DNA from 3 places in the Pseudomonas sp. DCB_BI genome. Region 1 is predicted to be linked to each of the others. Evidence: predicted binding sites of a transcription regulator. Region 1 holds the regulator's gene; each other region holds the start of a gene.

Region 1 (3,237 bases):
CACTCCACCAGCTCGTTCAGCTGAAGGAAGCCGGCGCCCCCTTTTACAGTGTGGAAACCGCGAAAGATCGCATTGAGCAGGTCGGCATCGTCGGGCCGGCTTTCCAGCTCGACCAGTTGCTCGGACAGTTGCTCAAGAATTTCGCCGGCTTCTACCAGGAAATCCTGGAGGATTTCTTCATCGGCGCCGAAGCTCATCAAACGTGCTCCTTAAAAACCCAGGCTGGACAGCAAATCGTCGACATCGTCCTGACCGGACACGACGTCTTCACGCTTATCGGCATGAATCTGCGGACCTTCACCCCGAGTCGGATGTTTTTCTCGATCTTTTTCTGCGCGCAATTGATCGTGGTCATGCTGGATGCCCGCAAAGCGGTCCACCTGGCTGGCCATCAGCACCAGTTTGAGCAGGTTGCTTTCCACATCGGTCACCAAACTGGTGACGCGCTTGATCACCTGGCCGGTCAGGTCCTGATAGTCCTGGGCCAGCAAGATGTCGTTGAGGTGGCCGGCCACCTTGCGGTTGCCTTCGGCACTGTGCGTCAGAAAACTGTCGACACGCTTGACCAGGTCACGGAACTCCGGCGCAGCCACTTCGCGGCGCATGAAGCGTTGCCAGTCGGCGCTCAAGGCCTTGGCCTCGCTGGCCAGCTCGTTGAGCACCGGGGTGCTTTCCTCGACCAGGTCCATGGTGCGGTTGGCCGCGCCCTCGGTGAGCTTGACCACGTATGACAGACGTTCGGTGGCGTCGGTAATCTGCGACACCTCCTCGGCCTGCGGCATGGTCGGGTCGATCTGGAAACTGACAATGGCACTGTGCAGCTCGCGGGTCAGCTTGCCGACTTCCTGGTACAGGCCGCGATCACGGGTCTGGTTCAGCTCGTGAATCAGCTGCACCGCCTCGCCGAAACGGCCCCGCTCCAGGCTTTCTACCAACTCCTGGGCATGCTTCTTCAGGGTCGATTCGAACTCGCCCAAAGAGTTTTGTGATGAATCCATGGCGCGCCCCCTGACGTGACTCAGCCGTTGACGCGTTCGAAGATCTTCTCGATCTTTTCTTTGAGCACCTGGGCAGTGAACGGCTTGACCACATAACCGTTGACGCCCGCCTGGGCCGCTTCAATGATCTGGTCGCGCTTGGCTTCGGCGGTCACCATCAGCACCGGCATGCTTTTCAGCTTGTCGCTGGCACGCACTTTACGCAGCAGGTCGATACCGGACATGCCGGGCATGTTCCAGTCGGTCACCAGGAAGTCGTAATGGCCGTTTTCCAGCATCGGCAGTGCCGTAGTGCCGTCGTCAGCCTCGTCGGTGTTGGTGAAGCCCAGGTCACGCAACAGGTTCTTGATGATCCGCCGCATCGTCGAGAAGTCGTCAACGATGAGGATTTTCATGTCTTTGTTCAAGTAGACCTCCAAGCAGTCTCAAACGCGCTCGGCCCCCGAGCGCGCGCATTCATTCAATTCGGTACAACATGGAAAACGACTGCAACGAACCCGGGCTCAACGCGCCCGCCATTCCCCCAGGCGGCTGCGCAGGCGCGCGGCACATTGGCTGTGCAACTGGCTGACCCGCGACTCGCTGACCCCCAGCACCTCACCGATTTCCTTGAGGTTCAGCTCTTCGTCGTAGTACAGCGCCAACACCAGGCGCTCACGCTCCGGCAGGTTGGCGATGGCCTCGGCCAGGGCAATCTGGAAGCGCTCATCCTCAAGGCCGCGCGCAGGTTCCACCTGCCCACTGGCGCCATCCTCATGCAGGCCTTCGTGCTCGCCGTCCTGCAACAGGTCGTCGAAGCTGAACAGCCGGCTGCCCAGGGTGTCGTTCAAAATCCCGTAGTAATCATCGAGACTCAATTGGAGTTCGGCAGCAACTTCATGATCTTTAGCGTCACGGCCTGTTCTGGCTTCGACCGCACGCATCGCGTCGCTGACCATGCGGGTGTTGCGGTGCACCGAACGCGGCGCCCAGTCGCCCTTGCGCACCTCGTCGAGCATGGCCCCGCGAATGCGGATGCCGGCGTAGGTTTCAAAGCTGGCGCCCTTGCTGGCGTCGTATTTGTTGGCCACTTCCAGCAGGCCGATCATGCCGGCCTGGATCAGGTCCTCGACCTGCACGTTGGCCGGCAAGCGTGCCAGCAGGTGGTAGGCAATGCGCTTGACCAGCGGCGCATAGCGCTCGATCAGCTCGTACTGGGCATCTTTCGCTGCCCGGCTGTACATCTTGAAGCCGCTGGCGTTCATAGCACGGGTCCCGCGCTGGTGGGTTGCACCAGGCGCTCGACGAAGAACTCCAGATGCCCACGCGGGTTGGCGGGCAGCGGCCAGCTGTCGACCTTCTGGGCAATCGCCTTGAAGGCCAGCGCGCACTTGGAGCGAGGGAAGGCTTCGTAGACGGCGCGCTGCTTCTGTACTGCCTTGCGCACGCACTCGTCGTAGGGCACGGCACCCACGTACTGCAGGGCAACGTCAAGGAAGCGGTCGGTGACCTTGGTCAGCTTGGCGAACAGGTTGCGCCCTTCCTGCGGGCTTTGCGCCATGTTGGCCAGCACGCGGAAACGGTTCATGCCGTAGTCGCGGTTGAGCAGCTTGATCAGCGCGTAGGCGTCGGTGATCGAAGTGGGTTCGTCGCACACCACCAGCAGCACTTCCTGGGCCGCGCGGACAAAGCTGACCACCGAATCACCGATACCCGCAGCGGTATCGATCACCAGCACGTCGAGGTTGTCGCCGATTTCGCTGAACGCCTGGATCAACCCGGCATGCTGGGCCGGAGCCAGGTGCACCATGCTCTGGGTACCCGATGCCGCCGGCACGATGCGCACACCGCCGGGCCCCTGCAGCATCACGTCACGCAGCTCGCAGCGCCCCTCGATGACATCGGCCAGGGTGCGTTTGGGGGTCAGGCCCAGCAACACGTCGACATTGGCCAGGCCCAGGTCGGCGTCCAGCAACATGACCCTGCGGCCGAGCTCGGCCAGCGCCAGGGACAGGTTCACTGAAACGTTAGTCTTGCCGACGCCACCTTTGCCACCGGTCACGGCGATCACCTGTACGGGATGCATGCTACCCATGTCTGTTCTTTACCTTGTCTCGCTGGGACTCAGGCCACACGTAGGGCAATTCTGCGTACCCCTTGGCATAGCTACTTTGCACACACTTCATGGTCAACCCGCTCGCCGTGGGTTGTGGTAGAGATCAGCGAACATGTCGGCCATGGCCTCTTCGCTGGGCTCGTC
Region 2 (3,237 bases), 270 kb from region 1:
GCCCTGGTGGCCGGTTTTTTTGTGCCTGGCTTTGGGGCGTACGAAGCGGCCCCAGAACCCTGACTCAGTCGTTGAAGTCGCGCCAGCCGCCCATTTCTTTCCAGCGGTTGACGATGCCGCAGAACAGCTCGGCCGTCTTCTCGGTATCGTAACGCGCTGAGTGCGCCTCACGCCCGTCGAAGTCGATGTCGGCGCTCTGGCAGGCCCGCGCCAGCACGGTCTGGCCGTATGCCAGGCCGGCGAGGGTAGCGGTGTCGAAGCTGGAGAACGGGTGGAACGGGTTGCGCTTCAGGTCATTGCGCGCCACTGCCGCATTGAGGAAACCCAGGTCGAAGCTGCTGTTATGACCGACCAGGATCGCCCGCTTGCAGCCATTGGCCTTGAGCGCCTTGCGCACACCGCGGAAGATATCGGTCAGCGCGCTCTCCTCGCTGACGGCCATGCGCAGCGGGTGGTCCAGCTTGATCCCGGTGAACTCCAGCGCCGCTTGCTCGATGTTGGCGCCCTCGAACGGCTCCACGCGGTGGAAGTAGGTGTGTTCGGGGAACAGGAAGCCTTTCTCGTCCATGCCGATGGTAACGGCGGCAATTTCCAGCAATGCATCGGTAGCGCTGTTGAAACCACCGGTTTCCACATCCACCACTACCGGCAGGTAGCCGCGGAAGCGCTCGGCCATGGGGTGGCGCGAACCGCTGCTGCCCTGGGTGTCCAGGTCGTCTTCGTAGAGGTCTTCGCTCACGCGTTTTCCTCCAGCAGGCGCCAGCGCAGTTTTTCACCGGCGCGCAGTGGCACTATGGTCTGCTCGCCAAATGGCAGGTTGTCCGGGGCAGTCCATTCTTCGCGGACCAGGGTAATGGTGTCGGTGTTTGCTGGCAGGCCATAGAAGGCCGGGCCGTGCAGGCTGGCAAAGCCTTCCAGCTTGTCCAGCGCGTTACGCTGCTCGAACGCTTCGGCGTACATCTCGATGGCCGCGTAGGCGGTGTAGCAACCGGCACAACCGCAGGCGGCTTCCTTGGCGTGACGAGCGTGTGGAGCCGAGTCGGTGCCCAGGAAGAACTTCGGGTTGCCGCTGGTGGCCGCATCCAGCAGCGCCACCTGGTGGGTGTTGCGCTTGAGGATCGGCAGGCAGTAGAAATGCGGGCGAATGCCGCCAACCAGCATGTGGTTGCGGTTGTACAGCAGGTGCTGGGCGGTGATGGTCGCGCCGACGTTGGCCGGGGCCTCGGTGACGAACTGCGCGGCGTCGCTGGTGGTGATGTGTTCGAACACCACCTTCAGCGTCGGGAAGCGCTCGACCAGACGGCGCATGTGCTCGTCGATGAAGCGCTTTTCGCGGTCGAACACGTCGATCTCGCTGCGGGTGACTTCACCATGCACCAGCAGCGGCATACCAGCTTCCGCCAGTGCCTCTATGGCTGGGAAGATGTTGTCGAGGCTGGTCACGCCCGAATCGGAGTTGGTGGTGGCGCCGGCTGGGTACATCTTGGCGGCGTACACGAAACCGCTGGCCTTGGCCGCGCGGATGTCCTCGGGGCTGGTGCGGTCGGTGAGGTACAGCACCATCAGCGGCTCGAAGCGGCTGCCGGCCGGGCGGGCAGCCAGAATGCGCTGACGGTACTCATCGGCCTGCTGGGCATTACGCACCGGAGGAACCAGGTTGGGCATGATGATGGCACGGGCGAAGGTACGCGCCACATCGCCAACGGTGTGGGGCAGGACGGCACCATCGCGCAGATGGATGTGCCAGTCGTCGGGGCGCAGGAGGGTCAGGCGATCGGACATTGGGGATTCCAGGCGGGTCGAACTCAAGCCCCAATCCTACCGGAAAACCCCGGGGCGAGCACGGCTATCAAGTTTTCCGGACAGCGTCCGATAGCCTGCAGGTAAGCCGTCAGAATTTGTGGAGCCGCCCGTGCGCCAGCGTTACCTAGCCCTCTTGACCCTGTTCGCCAGCCTGCCGGCCGGCGCACTGACTTTCCAGACGCGCATGGAGAACATTGCCTGGAGGGTCGAGGGTGACCAGTTCGAGTGTCGCCTGATCCAGCCGATCGACGGTTTTGGCAGTGGTGAATTCGTGCGCCGAGCGGGCGAGCAGCCCGTGTTCCAGCTGCGCTCGGACAGTAACGTGCTGGGGGCCGGCAACGCCAGTTTGCTGGCGGCAGCGGCGCCCTGGCAACCGGGGCGGGGCGATATCAACCTGGGTAATGTGCGCCTGGCCCGCACGGGTGTGCTGTTCAGCTCGTCCCAGGGCCAGGCCAGCCGCCTGATCAATGGCTTGCTTGATGGGCGCAGCACGGTGGTGCGCAATTACACTGCAGAGGCGGGCAGGCCGATGGAAGTGCGGGTGCTGCCGGTCAGCTTCGCCAAGGCTTACAACGACTACCAGGTATGTGCCGGCAAGCTGCTGCCGATGAATTACGATCAGGTGCGCCAGACCCAAGTCGGTTTCCCGGGGGGCGGTATCGAGCTGGATGAGGCGGCCAAGGCTCGGCTGGACGTGATCCTCGACTACATGAAAGCCGACCCGACGGTAAATCATGTCGAGCTCAACGGCCACTCCGACAATAGCGGTAACCGCCTGACCAACCGCGACCTGTCGCGCCGCCGGGCATTGGCAGTGGCCGACTACCTGAAGGCCCATGGGGTGGCGGAAGAGCAGATTACCGTGCGCTTCCATGGCGAGCGTTATCCGCTGGCGAAGAACAACAGTGCGGCGAATCGAGCGCGGAATCGGCGGGTGAATATCGAGCTGGATCGGGTGGCGGTGGTTGAGAAACCGGTGGAAAAGCCGGCAGGGCAAGTGGCGCCGGTCGCTGCGCCAGCACCGGCGGCGGCGAACCCGGCTACCGCCGTGCCCGGTGCGAAGGTGCCGTGAAGCCATCAGTCTGCTGCCAGGTCATACCGCAAAAGATATCCGTCGCGCCTGCGAAAGTTCTTGTCGCTTTGTCGTCAGAAGCTGTCGCCCCACTGTAAATTTATCCGCAACGCCGTTAGAATCGACCCCTTTCCGTACAACCCCGTGGAGTGATGGCATGGCGGACGTAAAAAAGGTCGTACTGGCGTATTCCGGCGGCCTTGATACTTCGGTGATTCTCAAGTGGCTGCAGGATACCTACAACTGCGAAGTGGTGACCTTCACCGCTGACCTGGGTCAGGGCGAAGAGGTCGAACCGGCCCGTGCCAAGGCTCAGGCAATGGGTGTGAAAGAGATCTACATCGACGACCTGCGCGAAGAGT
Region 3 (3,237 bases), on a different contig from region 1:
CCATGATCTGAATACGCAAGCCGTCCTGGGTGATTTCGAACAGGATCTGGTCCTTGAACTTCTGCAGCTGCGGGTTCTCTTCCACCTTGTTCTGCAGCTCTTGCAGCAGCAGCTCCAGGCGCTCGCGCTCGACCTGCTCGGCCATGGTCTCGACCTGCTCCTTGTTCAGCTCGACCGTGGTGTCGGGAGTAGGTTCGGACTTCACTTCCGGATTGATGGTCTTTTCCGGTGCCAGCTCAGGAGAGCCGCCCAGGTCGATGACATAGGGCGTGCCGCTTTCCGAAAAGCCGATCGGGTCCTTGAAATAGCCAGCAATCGCAATCTTCTGTTCCGGCGTGGCCGTGGACATCAGCCACAGCACCAGGAAGAACGCCATCATCGCCGTAGCGAAGTCGGCGAAGGCGATTTTCCAGGCGCCGCCGTGGTGGCCGCCGCCAAAGCGCTTTACGCGCTTGACGATAATGGGCTGGTTGTTCTCCATGACTCAGCGACCGCGAACCGCTTGTTCCAGTTCGGCGAAGCTCGGGCGGTGCTTGGGGTACAGCACCTTGCGCCCGAACTCGACCGCCAGCGAAGGCGGCATGCCCGAGGCCGAGGCTACCAGCGAAGCCTTGATCGATTCGTACAGGTTCAGCTCTTCCTTGGCATCGTGCTCCAGGCACTTGGCCAGCGGGCCGAAGAAGCCGTAGGCCGCGAGAATACCGAAGAAGGTACCGACCAGCGCCGCACCCACGTGCATGCCGATGGCCGCCTGGTCACCCTCGCCCAGCGAAGCCATGGTCACCACGATACCCAGTACCGCCGCAACGATACCGAAGCCAGGCATGCCGTCAGCGATGCCGGTCACCGCGTGGGACGGGTGTTCCAGCTCTTCCTTCATGCTCAGCAGCTCCATGTCGAACAGGCCCTCGAGCTCGTGGGGGGCCATGTTGCCGGTGGACATGATGCGCAGGTAGTCGCAAACGAACGCGGTCATGCGCTCGTCGGCCAGCACCGTCGGGTACTTGGCAAAGATCGGGCTGGCTGAAGCGTCCTCGATGTCGGCCTCGATGGCCATCATGCCTTCGCGACGGCTTTTGTTGAGTATCTCGTATACCAGCCCCAGTACCTCCAGGTAGAAGGCATGGCTGAAACGCGAGCCGAACATCTTCATCGACTTCTTGATGACGTGCATGGTCATGTGGCCAGGGTTGGCCTGCAGGAATGCACCAAAGGCCGCACCGCCGATGATCAGTACTTCGAACGGCTGGATCAGCGCTGCGATCTTGCCGTGGGAGAGCACGTAGCCGCCGAGCACGCTCGCGAATACGACGATGATGCCGATAATTTTAGCCATAGGTTCAAAGCACTTGCTGTCGTGGTCAAGGGGAGAGACGAGAGCTTTAAAACTCTTCTTCTACTTATCGGCAGAACTGCGCCAGACTATAGCCACATAATACGAAAAGCCAGTTCGGACTGATGTCAATATGCCAATTGAAACCAAGGTGCCCGCTCAGGCCCCGCGTACGCTAGAGGCCTGGGTAAAACTGCTCGAAAGCGTTCGTATTCCCGTGCCGAAGCATAGCTACGACCGGGTCATGGCCGCCATCCACGATAGCCGCCGCTCACTGCGCGACATCGCCGAACTGATGCAGGATAGCCCGGCCTTGGTACTGTCGGTGATACGCGAAGCCAATCATCCCACCAATGCGAGCCTGGCAGAGCCCGCCGAAAGCCTGGAAGTCGCCCTCAACCGCCTGGGCCTGGAACGCAGTGAAGAACTGCTCAAGCGCCTGCCTGCGGTGCCTGTCGAAGAGATCCCGCCGGTGCTCAGCCAGTTCCAGCTGATCAGCCAACACGCCTCGCAGCAGGCCAGCGGCTTGTTCGCCAGTCGCCTGGCGCGGCTGTGGCAGGAAATTCACTGGGGCAGCCTGTTGTTCCTGTCACCCCTCTGGCCGCTGGCCCTCGCCTACCCCAAGCTGCTCGACACCTGGGAGTTGCGGGTTATCCATAAAGGGGAAGAGGCCGCCCACGTCGAGGAAGAACTGTTTGGCGTGCGCATCATGGCGCTGTGCCGGACCATGGCCGAGTACTGGCGCTTGCCCCAGTGGGTCACCCAGGGGTACCGCCTGCTGCTGGAAGAGCGCGAGCAACTGGCCCAGGTGCTGAGCATCGCCCGCGACGAAGACCTGCTCAGCCAGCAACACCGCCTGGACGCCGAGCCCGGCCTGCGCCGCTGGTTCAACCAGCCGGCCAATACCGTACTACTGGCCAACAACCTGGCCCTGGCGGCACAGGTCGGCTGGGACAACCCGCACCTGCTGCGCTGGCAGCTACTGACTGCGCTGTACCTGCAAACCTCGCTGGAGGACGTCCAGCAGCAGGTGCACCAGCAGGCTGCCGCGAGCGCCCGGCGCCACGCCCGACACGCGCTGTTCCATCCGGCCGAAGCGCTGATCTGGCCGTGGCACCAGCGCCGCCCGCATCCGGACATGCTGGCCCCGCCACCGCCCAGCAGCGAAGAGCTGGCGCGCTGGCGCACTCAGTGCCAGCACCTGCTGGCCCAACCCAGCCCGTTCACCAATACCGTGCACCTGGCCACCCAGGCCAAGGAAGCCCTGCTCGCCTGCGGCATGCAACGCATCATGCTGCTGGGCCTGGACAAGGCCAGCGACTCCCTGCGGGTGCAGCAGATTGCCGGCCTGCCCAAGGAGGCTGGCGCGCTGGCGCTCCAGGTATCGGAGAACAAACTGCTGCAAAAGCTGCTGAGCCAGGCCGGGCAATTGCGCATCACCCCGGAAAACCACAGCCAGTTCTCGGCTCTGCTACCCGCACCGCTGCGGGCCCTGTTCCGCAGCGAACATGTGCTGCTGCGCTCGCTGGCGGTCAACGACCAGGTGCTGATGCTGCTGGTGGCCGACCAGGGTTGCCGGCCATTGGCCGATATCAGCGTGCAAGCCTTCGGCAAGACCGCGCAATGCATCGAGCGGGCGCTGTCGGTGTTTGCCAACCGCAAAGTCTGAGCCTTGCGCTACAATCGCCCTTCTTTCCACACTGGAGACCGTGGATGACTGACTTTTCCGGCCTGCCGCTGGTGATCGACGCCGCAGACCTGCTGCCACGCCTGGACTCACCGCAGCTGATCCTGGTCGACCTGAGCAGCGCCAACCGCTATGTCAGCGGGCATATCCCTGGCGCGCGCTTTGTCGAAGGCAAGCGCACGCAGCTTGGCCAGCCACCCGCGCCCGGGTTGCTGCC

What was found. Region 1 encodes FliA, which starts transcription of late flagellar genes. Its sites were predicted from a motif close to CTAAAGTTTNNNNNNNNNNNGCCGNTAA; they were not measured.
Region 2: OO258_RS02660 (flagellar protein MotY) is a predicted target of FliA. The motif match lies at 1,849-1,876, and genes of this name have one in related genera.
Region 3: motA (flagellar motor stator protein MotA) is a predicted target of FliA. The motif match lies at 1,401-1,428, and genes of this name have one in related genera.

The regions. Positions count from the first base shown of each region.
Region 1 is NZ_JAPFCG010000002.1:335,750-338,986, reverse strand. It holds gene OO258_RS03885 (chemotaxis protein CheA) at 1-197, opposite strand, end outside; gene OO258_RS03880 (protein phosphatase CheZ) at 210-998, opposite strand; gene OO258_RS03875 (chemotaxis response regulator CheY) at 1,019-1,393, opposite strand; gene fliA (RNA polymerase sigma factor FliA) at 1,502-2,242, opposite strand; gene fleN (flagellar synthesis regulator FleN) at 2,239-3,072, opposite strand; gene flhF (flagellar biosynthesis protein FlhF) at 3,166-3,237, opposite strand, start outside.
Region 2 is NZ_JAPFCG010000002.1:69,493-72,729, reverse strand. It holds gene rnt (ribonuclease T) at 65-676, opposite strand; gene pyrC (dihydroorotase) at 736-1,782, opposite strand; gene OO258_RS02660 (flagellar protein MotY) at 1,913-2,875, shown strand; gene OO258_RS02655 (argininosuccinate synthase) at 3,033-3,237, shown strand, end outside.
Region 3 is NZ_JAPFCG010000021.1:3,607-6,843, forward strand. It holds gene motB (flagellar motor protein MotB) at 1-481, opposite strand, end outside; gene motA (flagellar motor stator protein MotA) at 485-1,336, opposite strand; gene OO258_RS21270 (HDOD domain-containing protein) at 1,467-3,002, shown strand; gene OO258_RS21275 (rhodanese-like domain-containing protein) at 3,047-3,237, shown strand, end outside.